Linked DNA regions of Coraliomargarita algicola. The protein of the gene in region 1 binds, or shares a complex with, the protein of each later gene. Links are inferred from orthologs where the notes say so. Each region holds a gene or a part of one and is shown on either strand. Other genes may lie near its edges.

Region 1 (8,029 bases):
CCACGAAATACGTCATCGCAGTCCAAGCCGAACCTAGGATCGCGGCGACAAAACGCCCGGCCTTTTCGTTGCGCTCGATAGCCTTCAGCAGCATACCAATCACCGCAGAGATCAGAGCCCACCCAAAAATGGAATGAATACGCCGCAATGCAAATTTAAGCCCAAAGCCTACACCTGCACTCCCGCGCTCTAGGATTTCCATCACACAGGCACAAAGCGCCGTGTTAAAGAACACGATCACAAAGTAATTACAAAAATAGAATAGAAAGGCTGTAATGTACATTGAAGCATCTTGTGGCTGCTCACTCGTGCCATCCATCGCCGCCGACCATTCTTCAAACAGCCCGAACTGCCAAAGAGGCAAAATAAAACTGGCCAAGACCAAAAAGGTCGCCGCCGTCGAAAGTACCGGAAACAGAGTCAAATGCTTGTGCTCCCGCAGCATGCCATAACTCAACTTAGTAAAGTCCCAACTACGAGATAATGATTCAAACATAAGCTAGGACTAAGCCAACTAAAACAAAATGTAAATATCGTTCTTTTCGAGGCACTCAGACAGCTCCGGACACCGGCGCAATCACGGCGCTCTCCAAAACAGAGTTTTGAGGCTACACCTGCCCCGTAAGCTCGGTTCTCTGAACCGGGCACTCACACAGTTCCGGACACCGGCGCAATCACGACGCTCTCCAAAACAGAGTTTTGAAGCTACACCTGCCCCGTAAGCTCGGTTCTCCGAACCGGGCACTCACACAGCTACCAGACACCGGCACAATCACGACGCTCCCCAAAACAAAGTTTTGAGGCTACACCTGCCCCGTAAGCTCGGTTCTTTGAACCGGGCACTCAGACAGCTCCGAACACCGGCGCAATCACGACGCTCCCCAAAGCAGAGTTTTGAGGCTACATCTGGCCCGTAAGCTCGGTTCTTTGAACCGGGCACTCAGGCAGCTCCGGACACCGGCGCAATCACGGCGCTCCCCAAAACAAAGTTTTGAGGCTACACCTGCCTGCTCTCCAAAACAGAGTTTTGAAGCTACACCTGCCCCGTAAGCTCGGTTCTCTGAACCGGGCACTCAGACAGCTCCGGACACCGGCACAATCACGGCGCTCTCAAAAACAGAGTTTTGAGGCTACTCCTGGCCGGCTGCTAGCGCTCGTTCCAGCCCTTACCGGAAAACACTTTAGGCATGCACTTCTCAATCCGTGCAGCCTTTGTCTTCGACTGCTTTGCAGATGTAAAATAGAGCAGATAACCGCGCTGCCGACCTGGCGTGAGCGCGGCAAAGGCAGCCTTAAAGTCGGCATTTTGCTCAAACGCCTCAATCAGTTCTTGCGGATACGCAGGCTGCCCAAGCTTCGGATCGCTGACCGCTTTGCCAGACTTTTCGATCTCAATGGCTTGCGCGACATAGCCCAGCAAAGCCTCTTCAAGCGACGCCACAGATTCCGTATTTTTAAACCGGATACAACGTGCAAAACGTGTATTCTCTCCAGGCAAGTCCAAGATCGCTGCTGTATCCTTCATTTCCGATCCCCGAAAAAAAGAAAGCACCACTGACTCCTTCAGCGCCCCCAGCATCAGCACATTTTTATTTGCATAAGTATAACAAGGCGCCCCCCATTTGATCACTTCCACCAACTCAGTCTGTAAAACAATTGCGCGCAACGAGCGAAGCACCTCCGCCCAAGGATGCACTTTACAGTCCGGCGTACCTCCGAGCGCACAACGGCCACAACCGGCCTTAAGGTATTCATCCACATTGCTGGGTTTTACTGGCTTCGACATACAATTACTGTGATGGAGCATCCCCCGAGGCAATCGTCTGCACGCGCACACGCGCCATTCGCTGCTGCAATTCATCGGGCGCAGGAAGCGCAGACACTAAAGACTCCAATCGGCTCCAAGCATACACAGTGGCCCTGCGCGCGCAGTCCTCTAGCGGCGCTCCCGCCAGGCGCCCCTGCAAATAACCCGCCAAAAGGGAATCACCGGCACCCACGGTGCTGATCACATTGACTGGAGGCGCGCTCGCCATCAGCTCGGAATCTTCCGTCAGAAACAACGCCCCATCGCCTCCCAGCGAAACGATTAGGTTCGGAATGCGCTCGCGACAGAGCTTACGCGCCGCTTCCAGAGTGGCTTGGAAATCGTCAAATTTCGCATCCAATAACTCCGCCAACTCATGCTCATTGGGCTTCGCCAAATCTACGCCCGCAGCGACTGCGGCCTTCAAGGCGGCACCACTGGAATCGATCGCAACTTTGGCCCCCGCCTCACGTAAGCGAGGAATCAGCTCAAGCAAAAAGGCAGGCTCCACACCACGGGGCAAGCTACCGGCGATCACTACCCAGGTGCCGGCTTGCACCTGTTGCAACAGAGTGGACAACAAACCCTCACATTGCGCCGAGCTGGGAGCGGGTCCTGGCAAATTGAGATCTGTGGTGTCATTCGCCTGCGCATCGATAATCTTAATGCCGGTGCGCGTTTCACCCGGCACACGAATAAAGTTATCCTGCAGAGCGTGCCGTTTGAAGTGTGTTTCAAAAATCGCGGGGTTGTCTTCGCCCAAAAAGCCAGTGACAGCAACCGAAGCTCCCCCCAGCGCGAGCATCGTAGCGACATTCACGCCTTTACCGCCTGCTTGGCGATGCGAATCAGTGGCCCGATGCACCGTGCCCGGCAGCAGCTGATCCACAAATACGGAATGGTCGATCGCCGGATTTAGAGTCACTGTGATGATTGAGGGTTTAGTATTCATAGTCATCATGCTTGAGGCTTTCTATTATGGAGCTCCCATATTCTAACCGATCAAAGAAAAAGGTCAATGAAACGCCCCGCCACTATTTTTTCTTTCTGGGCAGGCCACTCTTATTATAAACAGCCTTAGATTTACGTTTTTTGTAGGGCTTACTCTTGGCGGCACCACTCTCGCCACCGCCATGTTTACCGCTCTGCAACGTCTCGATTTGATCGCGGATCATGGCCGCTTTCTCGAATTCCAACTTACGCGCGGCCTCCAGCATTTCCTCCTCCATCTCGGCGATGACTTCCGCGACATCGCGATCGTCGGACTCCGCGAGCAGGCCGATGACATCGTCTTCGCGTTCATCGTAGCGCTTGCCGGGTGCCTGCAAGCCATCATCGATCTCGCGCTTCACCCCAACCGGGATGATGCCGTGCTGCTTATTATGTGCGAGCTGCTTCTCCCGGCGGTAATCGGTGGTTTCTAATGTGAGCTGAATCGACTTGGTAATCACATCCGCATAGAGAATGACGCGCCCCTTTTCATGGCGCGCCGCACGGCCGGCGGTTTGAATCAAGCTAGTGGCGCTACGCAGAAAGCCCTCTTTGTCTGCATCGAGAATCGCCACCAAGGCCACTTCGGGCAAGTCCAGTCCTTCCCGCAGCAGATTGACTCCAACCAAGACATCAAATTCCCCCTTGCGCAGACGGCGCAAAATCTCAACTCGCTCGATGGCGTCGATGTCGGAGTGCAAGTATTCCACCTTCAGCCCCGCCTCGCGCAGGTAATCGCTCAAGTCCTCCGACATGCGCTTGGTCAAAGTCGTGGCTAGGGTGCGCTCTCCCATGTCGGCCGCCTGACGCACTTCGCCAATAAAGTCTTCCACCTGCCCCTGAATCGGGCGAATTTCCATCACCGGATCCACCAAGCCAGTCGGGCGAATCACTTGCTCGGCAATCACCTGGGACACATCGTATTCATGCTGCGCGGGGGTCGCGGACACGTAGATGGTCTGCCCGGTAATTTGATTAAACTCCTCTTCCTTTTGCGGACGATTATCCATGGCCGAGGGCAGGCGAAAGCCAAAGTCGACTAGACGCTCTTTGCGCGCGCGGTCGCCATTATACATAGCACGCACCTGGGGCAAGGTCACGTGACTCTCATCGACAAAGAGCAGCGCGTCCTCGGGAAAGAAATCGATCAGGCAGAAGGGACGCTCCCCAGGCTTACGACCGGAAAGGTAGCGTGAGTAATTTTCAATGCCAGTGCAAAAGCCCATCTCTTGCAGCAGCTCGATATCGTATTCCGTGCGCATGCGGATGCGCTGCGCCTCGATCAACATGTTTTTTGATTCAAAATATGCGACGCGCTCTTCCAACTCTTGCCGGATGCCCGCGATCGCGGCATCAACTTTATCCTTGGGAGTCACGTATTGAGTGGCCGGATACAGGTTAAACATTTCCAGCTGCTCGCTGGTCTCTCCAGTCACAGGATCCAGCTCGCGAATACTCTCGATTTCGTCGCCCCAGAACTCAATACGAATCCCGGACTCCATATAGGCGGGGTAAATATCCACCACATCGCCGCGCACTCGAAAGCTGCCCCGCTTGAAATCGACATCATTGCGCTCATAGAGAATCCCGACCAGCTGCTCCAGAAAGTCGTCGCGCGAAAGCTCCAGCCCCGCACGTAGCGGAAGCATCATCGCCTTGAAGTCCTCCGGCGAACCGAGACCGTAGATGCAGGACACACTGGCGATCACAATCACGTCCTTGCGGCTGATCAGCGACGACGAGGCAGAGATGCGCAGGCGCTCGATATCGTCGTTGATCGAGGAATCTTTCTCGATGTAGGTATCCGTCTGCGGAATGTAGGCCTCCGGTTGGTAGTAGTCGTAATAGCTGACGAAATACTCGACCGCATTTTCCGGAAAGAAGGCCTTAAACTCGGAGTAGAGCTGAGCAGCCAAGGTCTTATTGTGCGAAATAATCAACGCCGGACGCTGCAACTCCTGGATAACATTGGCCATGGAGAAGGTTTTTCCCGAGCCCGTCACCCCCAACAAGGTCTGATAACGATTGCCCGCGCGGATGGACTCGACCAATTGTCGAATCGCTTCTGGTTGGTCCCCCTGTGGGGAGTAGTCGCTGCTCAGTTTAAAATCCACAGAAATACAGATTGCAGAGTTCCCAAGAGACGCAAGCGCAAGGCGAACTTGCGACTTTGTTCGCAGAGCGACCTCACATTTCGATCAGACGCGACTGGCGTCGCATCGCTACAATTTCAGCAGGAACTTGCGCTAGCAAGGTCTGAGCAGAATTAGAAGATTGAAAAGTAAGAAGAGAAAGAATTAACTTGCGATTCACCTACGCGCTGAATTAGAAGCGCTTACTTCACTCGTAAAATAGATAAATCAAACTAATCGAAAGATGCCAGTAGCCACACCAAAACAATACGAAGCGATGCTCGACGCCGCCCAAAAGGGCAACTACGCCTACCCGGCCGTCAACGTGACTTCGATCACCACAATCAATGCCGCACTCAAGGCATTTTCCGACGCGAAATCTGACGGAATTATTCAAGTGTCCACTGGTGGCGGTCAATTCGCCTCTGGCCTCAATGTAAATGACGCAGCTTTCGGTGCGATCGTTCTCGCCGAAGCCACTCACATTTTGGCTGAAAAGCACGATGTGCTGGTTGCCCTACACACCGACCACTGCCACCCTGAAAAAGTCGACGGCTTCCTCAAACCTCTGCTCGAAGCTTCTCGCAAGCGCATCGCAGAAGGCAAGGGCCCACTTTTCCAATCACACATGTTCGACGGTTCTGTCGTCGACCTTAAGGAAAACCTCGAAATCTCCAAGGCTTTGCTGAAGGAGTGCGCCGAGCTCGACATCATCCTTGAAGTTGAAGCTGGTTGCGTCGGCGGCGAAGAAGACGGCCACGACACCTCAGGCCTGCCCGCTGAAAAGCTCTACACCACTCCCGAAGACATGGTTGAAGTTTACGAAGCCCTCCAGCCAATCGGCCGCTTCCTCTTCGCTGCAACTTTCGGTAACGTGCACGGCGCTTACAAGCCCGGCTCCGTAAAGCTGAAGCCAACCATCCTGCGCGACGGCCAAAAAGCTGTCACCGAGAAGCATGGCGCCGATGCACTGATGGACCTCGTCTTCCACGGCGGCTCCGGTTCCGAGCTCAGCGACATTCGCGAAACTCTGGAGTATGGTGTGGTCAAGATGAACATCGACACCGACACACAGTACGCATTCACACGCCCAGTCGTGACACATATCTGCGAAAACATCGAAGGTGTGCTCAAGATCGACGGCGAAGTTGGCAACAAGAAGGTCTACGACCCACGCGGCTACCTCAAGAAAGCTGAAAAGAACATGGCAGATCGCTTGATGCAAGCTGCCGACGACCTCTGCTCCACAGGCAAAACAATCTTCGGCACAGTCTAAAGCAGCCGACTGATTTTATTTTTCAAAGCCGGATTCCGCTTAGCGGTATCCGGCTTTTTCGTACCCTGACTTCACACTTGCCGCGAATCGCGACAAGCACTCTAATATGCAACGGATTATGAGACGTCTATTCGCCCCGAGAGAATCACACCCTGCCGAAACCCGCACCGCCATTGTCCCCGCAACTGTTAAAAAGTTCAAAGACTTGGGACTCGACGTCAGTGTCGAAACAGGCATCGGCCTACAATCCGACTTCAACGACGAAGCCTACCAAACAGCTGGAGCTGAAATCGTCCAAGCCAGCGCCGCTGGCTACGCCACGGCCGACATAGTGATACGGGTGCGCAAACCGCAGACAGCAGAACTGGACGCCTTACGCCCCGGCACGCTGCACATTAGCTTCCTCGACCCCTTCAACGAACCGCAGCTGATCGCCGACCTTGCCAAGCGCAAACTGGCAAGCATCAGCATGGAAATGATCCCACGCAGCACCCTGGCCCAAAAGATGGATGCTCTCTCCTCGCAGGCCAACCTAGCTGGTTACGCAGCAGTCATTATGGCGACGGACCGCATGCGCAAAATCTTGCCCATGATGATGACGCCCGCCGGCACCATCTCGCCGGCACGTGTTTTTGTCATCGGCGTAGGCGTCGCCGGACTGCAGGCCATCGCCACCGCCAAGCGCTTGGGTGCTCGCGTGGAAGCCTTTGACACCCGCCCCGCGGTCGAAGATCAGGTCAAATCACTCGGCGCCAAATTTATTAAAGTCGATCTCGGTGCCACCGGACAGACCGACCAAGGCTACGCGCAAGAGCTCACTCCCGAGCAAATGGAAAAACAGCGGCAGGAAATGGCAAAAGCCTGCGCCCGCGCGGACATCGTGATCACCACTGCTAAACTCTTTGGTCGCAAGGCCCCCGTCATTCTGGATGAAGGGGTGCTGGCGCAGATGCAAAGTGGCAGCATCGTCATCGACTTCGCAGTCGAGTCTGGCGGTAACGTCGTAGGCTCCAAGCTCGGCGAAGAAATCGTCACCCCTCAAGGAGTACGCGTGATCGGCCCCGAAAACCTGGAGGGCTACTTTCCCAAAGATGCCTCACTCATGCTCGCCTCTAATTTCTACAATTTAATCGAACACTTTTGGGATGCAAAAACGCAGGACTTTCAGTATCGGGAAGAGGATGAGATTCTCAAAGGCTGCTTGATCACTCGTGGCGGCCAGGTCGTGCATGAGCGATTCAAATAGGCGGCCTATAAGAATCTATAGTACGACTTGTAATCAACTCCCCTCTTAATATTAAAAGCACCTATGCAAACAAACGATCCCGCCTATAATCCTCTCGATGATATTGATAGGGTCCTCGTCGACGAAGCCACGATCCAGAACCGATTGAAGGAACTCGGGCAAGAAATCAACAAGACCTATGCAGGACGCGATGTCGCCGTAATCGCGATCATTAATGGTGCCATTATTTTCGTGGCCGATTTGATACGGCAGCTAAATATCCCACTGCAACTTGACTGCATTCGCATATCCAGCTACCGCGACGAAGCTCGACCATTACAAGCACCAGAAGTCATCGACAAAGTTCGACTCGACCTAAAAGGGATGGATGTACTCATCATCGACGACATCCTGGACTCAGGTAACACACTGGCACGCGTCACCGAAATGTTCCGCGCCATGGGACCAGCCACCTTAAGGACCTGCGTCCTCTTGGACAAAAAAACGACTCGTACAGTCGATTTCGAAGCGGACTTCGTGGGCTTCAAAATTCCCGACGAATTCGTCGTCGGCTATGGCTTAGACTTCGCGGAGCGCTA
Region 2 (7,921 bases), 410 kb from region 1 along the record:
ACGTATATAGCTCCATGCTGCGAATTGGGCTAATCGTGCGATGAGGGTGTCGGTCTCATCGGGGATCAGTATTTTGACTTCAACCCCTCTTAATGCAGCAGCTTGTAGAGCGCGCACGATCACGTCGTCGGGTACGAAGTAAGGACTCGCGATCCAAAGTCGCTCTTCCGCGTGGTGAATGACATCGAGTAAAAAGAGGGTATAGCGCTCGAAGCCATCGGTTGGGCTAGAGGGCAGGCTGGCCACCGCTACATCTTGCCCTTGTTCACTGTGCGATTTTGGCTGCCAGTTTAAATCTTCGAGCACTTCATCACGTGACCAGGCCCAATCCTGTAGAAAGCTTACTTGCAAGGTTTGTACGACCGGGCCATCAAAGCGAGCCATTGTATCACGCCAGTTCATGTAGTCGGCCTTTACATTCATTCCTCCAATCCACGCCGAGTGTCCATCCACGACAATTAGTTTACGATGGTTTCTGAAATTGAGACGGAAGAGTTTGTTCCACTGAGGCACGACATTGAAACTGACTGACTGCACGCCCGCTTGATGCATGGGTGCTAAGTAGTCGTCACTCACTTTTGTGCCAATGTCGTCATAGATCACGTAGCAGGCAACACCGGCTTGGGAACGCTCGATGAGTCGCCTGGCCAATTCGGAGCCTACTTCATCATCTGCAATCGTGAAAAATTGAATCAGCACATAATCTTGAGCTTGTGAGATTCCCTCAAATATAGATTCAAAGGCTTTGGGGCCATCGGGGAGCAATTCTGCGGCATTGCCTCGAGTGGCTGGTAATGGGAGTAAAGTGTCTCTGAGCGCTGCGGAGCCTTTGAACGTCTCTGCAATTAAGTTTTGTTGCTCTAAGGTCTCATGCAGTCGTTGAATTGTCGGCTCGATCTGTGATGCGTAAATTTGCTTTTCTTCAATGTACTCCTCGAAGTCGACTTCTCCGAAAACCAAGTATGTCGGCACGGATATGAAAGGTACGGTGTTTAGCGCCAAGACCCAGGCTGTGGTGCCCTGTGGCGTACGGGCACTCATGAGCGCATTCAGCGACATAAAGAAACCAATAATATGGAAGCTAACGAGCGCACTCCAAAATAGAATGTATTTGCGAGATCTTTTCCGGGTGCACTGCTTATGTATATTTTTTCTGAGACTTGGCATTAGTTCGAATGGTTGAGTTCCTCACTTCTATCGCAAAGTGCCTGCTATTCTTTTCTTTTCGGAGTATTATTATGACGTTACTTGCTTGGGGCATTGGAGGCATTATTTTTTACCGCCATGGGTTTAGTGAGAAAGGACTTACAAGAAAAAGGCCGGGTGATAGAACACCCGGCCTTCTTTTTTAAATGTAATTCAAGCAGGCGATTTACATTTCAACTTGGATTTTGTTGACGATTCGTAGATCCGTCGTGGCTGCGAAGGCTTTTTCGATTTGGTTTTTGAGTGCTTGGCTTTCAACTTCGCCTTCGAGGTAGACTGTGTTGTCTTCGATTTCAGCTTCGACCTCAGCGAGGTCATTGTCTTCGACGCTGAGGCTGGATTTTACATCGTGCCACATCTTGCCGAGTTTGTTCTCAGCTTGATCCCACTGTTGCTGGTGGGCGGTGCCGCGCTTCATCGACTGGCGTTGATGGTCGATGTAGGCCTTAATCTCGCTTTCTGTGGTGTCCACTGTGAAGCGATTTTCGGCTTCATTATGAGTCAGTTGATCGTAGGGCAAAGATACGTGACTCTCGCCTAAGCCCCATGTGCCACCGACTGAGAGATAAGCAGTGGTGAGTGTGCCGTCTTTGGCATTTACCTGGATGTCATTAACGCTGCCAATTTCGACGCCATACTTGTCGTATACTGGAGTGCCGGTGAGATCTTCGACGGTTACCTTAGTTTCGATTCGATCGTTTTGGATGAGTTTATAATTCTCACCAAGATCTGGAGATTTGGCGAAGCCAGTTGCGCTGATAGCAAGAATGGAAGCGTATGTGATTACTGTCTTTTTCATAGTAGTCTATTTCCTTCGTTTTTATGTTTAGGCCGCGAACCAGTGGGTGTCGCGATCAATAGTCTTTAAACAGGCAGCATGCCAACATGCTTGAATTACCTGGATGCCTGAGCACGGTTTCGTCTCTTTGAGGATTTTGTATGCTGCATAACTTCTTGTTTTTCAGCTGTCTATGCAGTGATATCCTTCTCTCTTTTTTTGGGAGGATTTTTATTTAAAGAGATCTGGCACGAGAATGCAGGCCCTTTGTCTCATGCAAAACGCAGCTGTTTTTGAAAGTTCTATTGCAGCTTGCAAGTATGTGTGTGGCAGCTCTTTTTCTATCATTCAGCCGTGACATACTCGACGCTCGGTATCAGCGAAGAGCCTACGGGAGCGCTTAAATTTGTGACAGCCTTAGAGGCTCTGACTGGAATTATTCTATTAACATGGTCAGCTACTTTTTTTATAGCGTGATGGGGCGAGCACCAGAGCGCGAATAATCGTGGCGTGGCGGATTAATAGCGCCGCGTGGGGGCGACTCTAAGTGTCTCGTAGCGGCTGGGATCGATTTCCTGAATGAAGCGACTGGGGTTGAGGCGCATGACTTGATTGCCTTGATTGTTGAGCATGGGGTAGCTCATATAGAGTTCTTCTTCCGCGCGAGTGACGGCCACATAGAAGAGGCGACGCTCTTCTTCCAAGTCGCCCGCATCAATGGTGCGTTTGAGTGGGAAGGTGCCATCGGCCAGCCCGATCACAAAAACCACGGGAAATTCAAGGCCTTTGGCTTGGTGGATCGTGGTCAATCGCAAGCAGTTCTGTTGTTCTTCCGGGCTGCGTTCATTACTTTCGGAGGCGAGTAATACTAGTTGAGCAAGCAATTCCTCCATCGTCTCAAAGCGGTTGGCGAAACTGACCAAGCTCTGCAAGTCATCGGCGCGGTCAGTCCAGTTGGGATAGATCTCACGGATGTAGCTGCTATACCAACCGTCGAGCGCGAGTTGAATGATTTCTTCCGGTGCGCGTTCAGTGAGGGCGGCAGATACTTCGCGAATCGTCTCGGCGAGTGAGGGCCATTCTTCCTTGGCGTCGGCGGGCACTTTTTTGAGCACTTCAGGCGAGACCAGTACATCGCAAAAGTTCTTTTCTAGTTTGGCTGCGCGCTCGCGAGTGAATTTATGGATACGCTCCGCGGTCTTGGGGCCGACCTTGGGCAGTAGGCAGGTGAAGCGAGCAAAGGCGGATACGTCGGCCGGGTTGGAGGCGAAGCGCAGCTGCGCGGTGAAGTCTTTGATGTGGGCTTGTTCGAAGAAGCGCACGCCACTTGTGATCTGGTAATCGATTTTTAGACGTGTGAGCTCCATTTGCAGGTCCATTGCCTGAAAGTGGGCGCGGTAGAGGATGGCGATATCGGAGAGGTTGCGTCCTTCATCGACCAGTCCCTCAATGCGTTCGATAATAAATTTAGCCTGACCGCGTGTGTCCATGACGGGCACAAAGTAGGGGCGTTCGCGTGAGGGTTTGATGGCGCGCAGCTCTTTGGAGAATCCGAGGCCGCTCGGTTGTGATGCCAGTACGGCATTGGCAAAGCCCAAGATCTCGGGCGAGCTGCGGTAGTTGGTTTCGATTTTGTGTACCTCGGCTCCGGGGTGGCGTACTTCGAACTGCATGATGTTATCGAAATCGGCGCCGCGCCAGGTGTAGATGCACTGTGCGTCGTCGCCGACGGCCATTACTTGGTGATGGCCTGCGAGTTGATCCACGATGTCAGACTGTAGGCGATTGGTGTCTTGGAATTCGTCGACCAGGATGTGTTTAAAGCGCGCTTGATACTGTTCGCGAATCTCGGCTTGCTCGCGCAGTAGTTTGAGGAAGTATTCCAAGAGGTCGTCGTAATCGACCACTTGTTGATCCAGTTTGGCCTGCTTATAGGCCTTGTAGAATTTATCGACCTTGTCGGCCATGCCGTCGAGGAAGGGGTAGCGCTCATCAGCCTCTTCGCGTGGTTCGCGGCAGGTGTTGCGCGCGTAACTGATCATGTCCGCGACCACTTTGGGCTTGGGGTTGTTCTTGGTTTTGATGAACTTGGAGTCGATGGTCTGAATGACGTTTTTAAGGATCGCTTCCGCTTCGCCTTGATCAAGTATCGTATAGTTACGCTGGAGGCCGACCAGATCACCGTGTACGCGCAGGATGCGTTGTGCGATGCTGTGGAAGGTGCCGCCCCAGAGCTGGCGACCATTGATGCCCGTGAGCTCTTCCACCCGTTCCAGCATTTCGCGTGAGGCTTTGTTGGTAAATGTGAGCAGTAGGATTTCGTAGGGTTGCACGCCTTGGTGCAGCAAGTAAGCCACTCGATAGGTGAGGGTGCGGGTCTTTCCTGAGCCTGCGCCAGCGAGCACCAAGGCCGGGCCTGGCTCAGAGGTAACGGCGGCATATTGTTCGTCGTTTAGTTCAGCTTTGAAATCGATGGGAGGGAGTGGTGCTTGCATGGAAAGTGTGAAGTGTGAGCGGCAAGTGTGAAGTGGGGCCCGCCCAGCGCAAATGGAAAATAATGTACAGAAAATGAGCCCGTCGGCAATGCCGACGGGCTCATTTAGGTGCACAAGTTGCAGCTGCGCTAGATTTGTTGGCGGCCCCCGGTTACAGGATAAATTTCTCCTGTGATATAACTGGCCTGCGGCGACGCTAGAAATACATAGGCGTGCGCTAGTTCTGAAGGCTGCGCGGGTCTTCCAAGCAGGGTGTTTGAGCCAAAGTTTTCTATTTTATCCTCCGGCATGGTATTTGGAATGAGAGGTGTCCATACCGGGCCAGGTGCCACGGCGTTGACACGTATCCCTTTATGGATCGCAAATGATGCGAACGATTTTGTCATACTCGCGATTGCCGCCTTAGTAGCTGCGTAAGGGAGCAAATAGGCTGAGGGATCAAAGCTTTGTATGGATGCTGTGTTAATAATACAGCCACTTTCCCGAATTATATCTAAGGCATATTTGCACAGATAGAATGTTCCGAATGCATTGATTTTAAAGGTATTCTCGAATTCTTCTATATCGATTGCATCAGCAGTTTGATAGGTTGTTTGCGTCGCTGCGTTGTTGACTAGAATGTCCAGTCTTCCGAATTCACTGTTTACTTGTTGTAGCAGTTGCTTGCAGTGTTCGGCTTTACTTTGGTCGAGTTGATAGGCGCAGGTTCGCACGCCAGCCTCTTGTTGTAAGAGTTGTTGCGTGCTCTCTGCATCGCTTTGGTTTTTGTGGTATGTGAATGCGACATCAGCTCCTTCGCGTGCATTGGCAAGTGCGATGGCTCTGCCGATTCCACTGTCACCTCCTATGACTAGTGCGACGCAGCCTGATAATTGCTGGTGGCCTTTATAGCTTTGTTCTCCATGATCTGCTGGAGGATTTAGTTCGTCGCTTGCGTCGCCTGCTCCAGCAGCTGATTTACCATCAAAAGGAGGACGTGCTCCGATATACAGCGGGTTGGGGCGATTTGGTTTTTGGTTTAACTTCATAGTGGCTGACTCTTTGAGGTTATATAATCACGCGCGTGGCGTGAGCGGACCGCACAGAATGTGCACGGGCTATGCCAAGCACATGAGTTAAATGCAGAGGTGCTTTGTAACTGCTTTATGTTCAGTTGCATGGGCTTTTACTGCTTTTAGTGCGGCATGCATCAGCCACATCCGATTTGCAATTGGCAATGTTTGAAGGCTAATGATCGCTTCATTTTGCAATACTGGCTGGGTGTGGCTCCACATTTATTGGCATTCAAATTTAAGGGATCGGTTCCGAAGTAAAAGCCTCCGCTTTGTTGGTTGCGGTTTCGGGCATCTTGGTTTTTCTCGCTCGAATGCAGATTATTCCCTCCAGTATGTTGCCCGAGCGTGATGAGGGTGCACTGCGTCAATTTTTACAGGGCTGCCGTGATGCGGCTCGCGCCAAGGGGCATTTCCAGATAGCGAGTATCTCTTTGGCAGTGAAGCACATTGCGCCGCTGGCGGTCTTGCAGTCCATCTATGAGCCCGACGAATTACACTGCTATATCGAGCGCGCCAGCGACGATGAGGCGGTGGCCGCAGCGGAGGCAGTGGTGCAAGCGCGCTTTGATGGTTCTGATCGATTTGCCTCGGTGAAGGCCTTTGCCCAGGAGATATTGGAGCATACTATTGCGGTGGGCGATTTGAGTGAGGCTTTTACCGGGCCGCATTTTTTTACTGCTTTCAGCTTCGATGATACGGTCAGCGAGGGGGCTGCATTTCCGGCGGCGACGGTGTTTTTGCCACGCTGGCAAGTCTCTCGCTCGAATGGAAAGTATGGCGCAGTGGCGAATTTGAAGGTCGAGGCGGATACCGATATTGATAGCCTGGTAATGCGAGTCTGGGGCGCCTATCGCAAGTTTGGGGCCTTTGATTATTTACCAGAGGCGGCTTTGGAGGATGTGGCCGCGTCACCCAAGGTTGAGTCGCGGCGAGAGCTGGCGCCCGGCGTCTATCCAGCGGCTGTGTGTCGGGCGCTCGAAGCGATCGAGGCGGGTGCCTATGAGAAAATCGTGCTGGCGCGCGGTATCGAGCTGGAAGCGGATCGTCCTTGGCAACCTCTGGACACATTAAATCGTTTACGAGAGCGCTTCGCGGGCTGTTTTACCTTTTCGTTTGCGGGTGGAGAGGCGCGCAGCTTTATCGGCGCTACGCCAGAGCGTTTATTACAGATTCGCAATGGACATTTGTTGACGGAGGCGATTGCAGGTTCGGCCCCGCGTGGGCAGACTGCGGGCGAAGATGCAAAATATGCGCGAGCACTGCTGGAAAGTGAGAAGGATTTGCATGAGCATGTTTGTGTGCGCGATTCCATTTTGCGGCGTTTAGAGCGTGTGGGGGTTCAAGGGCATGCGGAGCCGCATCCGCAGCTACTTTTATTGGCTAATGTGCAGCACTTGCGTACTCGCATACAGGCGGAGGTGGGCGAGTCGGTGCATTTGCTGGATATGTTACCGGAGATGCATCCCACACCCGCGGTGGGTGGTTCGCCGCGTGAGCAGGCAGTGCCGTGTATTGCCGAGTTGGAGCAGATGGAGCGTGGGCTCTATGCGGGCGTGGTCGGCTGGTTCAATCACCTCAATGAGGGGGAAATGATCGTCGGTATCCGCTCGGCTCTTATCGAAGGGAAGCTTGCACGCCTTTATGCGGGTGCAGGTATCGTGAAGGGGTCCGATCCGGACAAGGAAATGCGTGAGACGGAGATGAAGTTGCGCGCTTTACTGGATGTGTTGGCTCAAGGCTAGGTGGCAGGGAGTTTGATTTACCCCGTGTGCTTGAATTAAAATTCCCTTGCGTGATCTATCAATTGAAAGTTTGTGCTACCCACGGAAGCGCTTAGCATGCTGCCTCAATGACACTTGAAGACCTAGGATGGAACGATCGCTTCGCGGCGGAATTTGCTGACTGCTTGCAGAAAGGCTGGGTGCCTGCGCGCTTGATTCGCGATAATAAGATCTCTTATGGCGCTGTGATTGAAGGCGGTGATGAGCTGGAGGTTTCGTTGGGGGGCAGTGTATATCATGCTGCCGAAACAGATGCGGCGCTCCCCTCGGTGGGCGATTGGGTGGCATTGGAAATGGGCGCGGATGAGAACGAATATGATGCAGTGATCCGTGCACGCCTGGAACGCCAAACATGCCTTTCGCGTAAAGCGCCTGGCAAGGGCACGGAGGAGCAAGTGATCGCAGCGAATGTAGATGTGGTCTTCGTGGTGACTGATGCGGGCCAGGATTTTAATGAGCGTCGCATGGAGCGTTATTTTGAAGTGATGCAGCGTAGTGGCGCGCGTTCGGTTGCCTTAATTAATAAGGCAGATTTACACCCCGATGAGTTGAATCAAAAGGCGGCTGCGGCCTTGCGTGCGTTGAATCCGGATGTTGAGGTGGTGA

What was found.
Region 2: the proteins of uvrB (region 1) and SH580_RS08890 are in contact, whole or in part, in a crystal structure (PDB 7EGT), measured with the Thermus thermophilus proteins. The link is inferred for Coraliomargarita algicola from one-to-one orthologs. Residues at the interface, in WP_096411307.1 of Thermus thermophilus: Glu23, Leu25, Arg26, Asp27, Gly28, Glu29, Arg30, Phe31, Arg55, Glu326, Asp327, Phe328, Glu379, Ser382, Gln383, His398, Gly400, Arg401; in WP_096412145.1 of Thermus thermophilus: His654, Arg656, Phe657, Gln666, Asp668, Glu669, Lys680, Arg681, Leu682, Ser683, Lys685, Tyr686, Ala687.

What each region holds. Positions count from the first base shown.
Region 1 is NZ_CP138858.1:2,664,380-2,672,408, forward strand. What follows is about bases 2,377-5,374. They hold uvrB (excinuclease ABC subunit UvrB), read right to left. Parts: upstream 4,912-5,374; coding sequence 2,842-4,911; downstream 2,377-2,841. Other genes in these bases: pfkB (1-phosphofructokinase), read right to left, coding at 2,377-2,759; fbaA (class II fructose-bisphosphate aldolase), read left to right, coding at 5,174-5,374. In the rest of the region: SH580_RS10720 (DUF6159 family protein), read right to left, coding at 1-496; SH580_RS10725 (YdeI/OmpD-associated family protein), read right to left, coding at 1,148-1,786; more of pfkB, read right to left, coding at 1,791-2,376; more of fbaA, read left to right, coding at 5,375-6,205; SH580_RS10745 (NAD(P) transhydrogenase subunit alpha), read left to right, coding at 6,324-7,451; hpt (hypoxanthine phosphoribosyltransferase), read left to right, coding at 7,515-8,029. UniProt on the Escherichia coli protein: The UvrABC repair system catalyzes the recognition and processing of DNA lesions. A damage recognition complex composed of 2 UvrA and 2 UvrB subunits scans DNA for abnormalities.
Region 2 is NZ_CP138858.1:2,252,142-2,260,062, reverse strand. Bases 1,992-4,881 are described here. They hold SH580_RS08890 (ATP-dependent helicase), read right to left. Parts: upstream 4,480-4,881; coding sequence 2,503-4,479; downstream 1,992-2,502. Other genes in these bases: SH580_RS08885 (SDR family oxidoreductase), read right to left, coding at 4,608-4,881; SH580_RS08895 (PRC-barrel domain-containing protein), read right to left, coding at 1,992-2,005. Also shown: cls (cardiolipin synthase), read right to left, coding at 1-1,059; more of SH580_RS08895, read right to left, coding at 1,373-1,991; more of SH580_RS08885, read right to left, coding at 4,882-5,507; SH580_RS08880 (isochorismate synthase), read left to right, coding at 5,846-7,276; rsgA (ribosome small subunit-dependent GTPase A), read left to right, coding at 7,384-7,921. UniProt on the Escherichia coli protein: A helicase with DNA-dependent ATPase activity. Unwinds DNA duplexes with 3'-5' polarity. Translocates on single-stranded DNA with 3'-5' polarity. Initiates unwinding more efficiently from a nicked substrate than double-stranded DNA.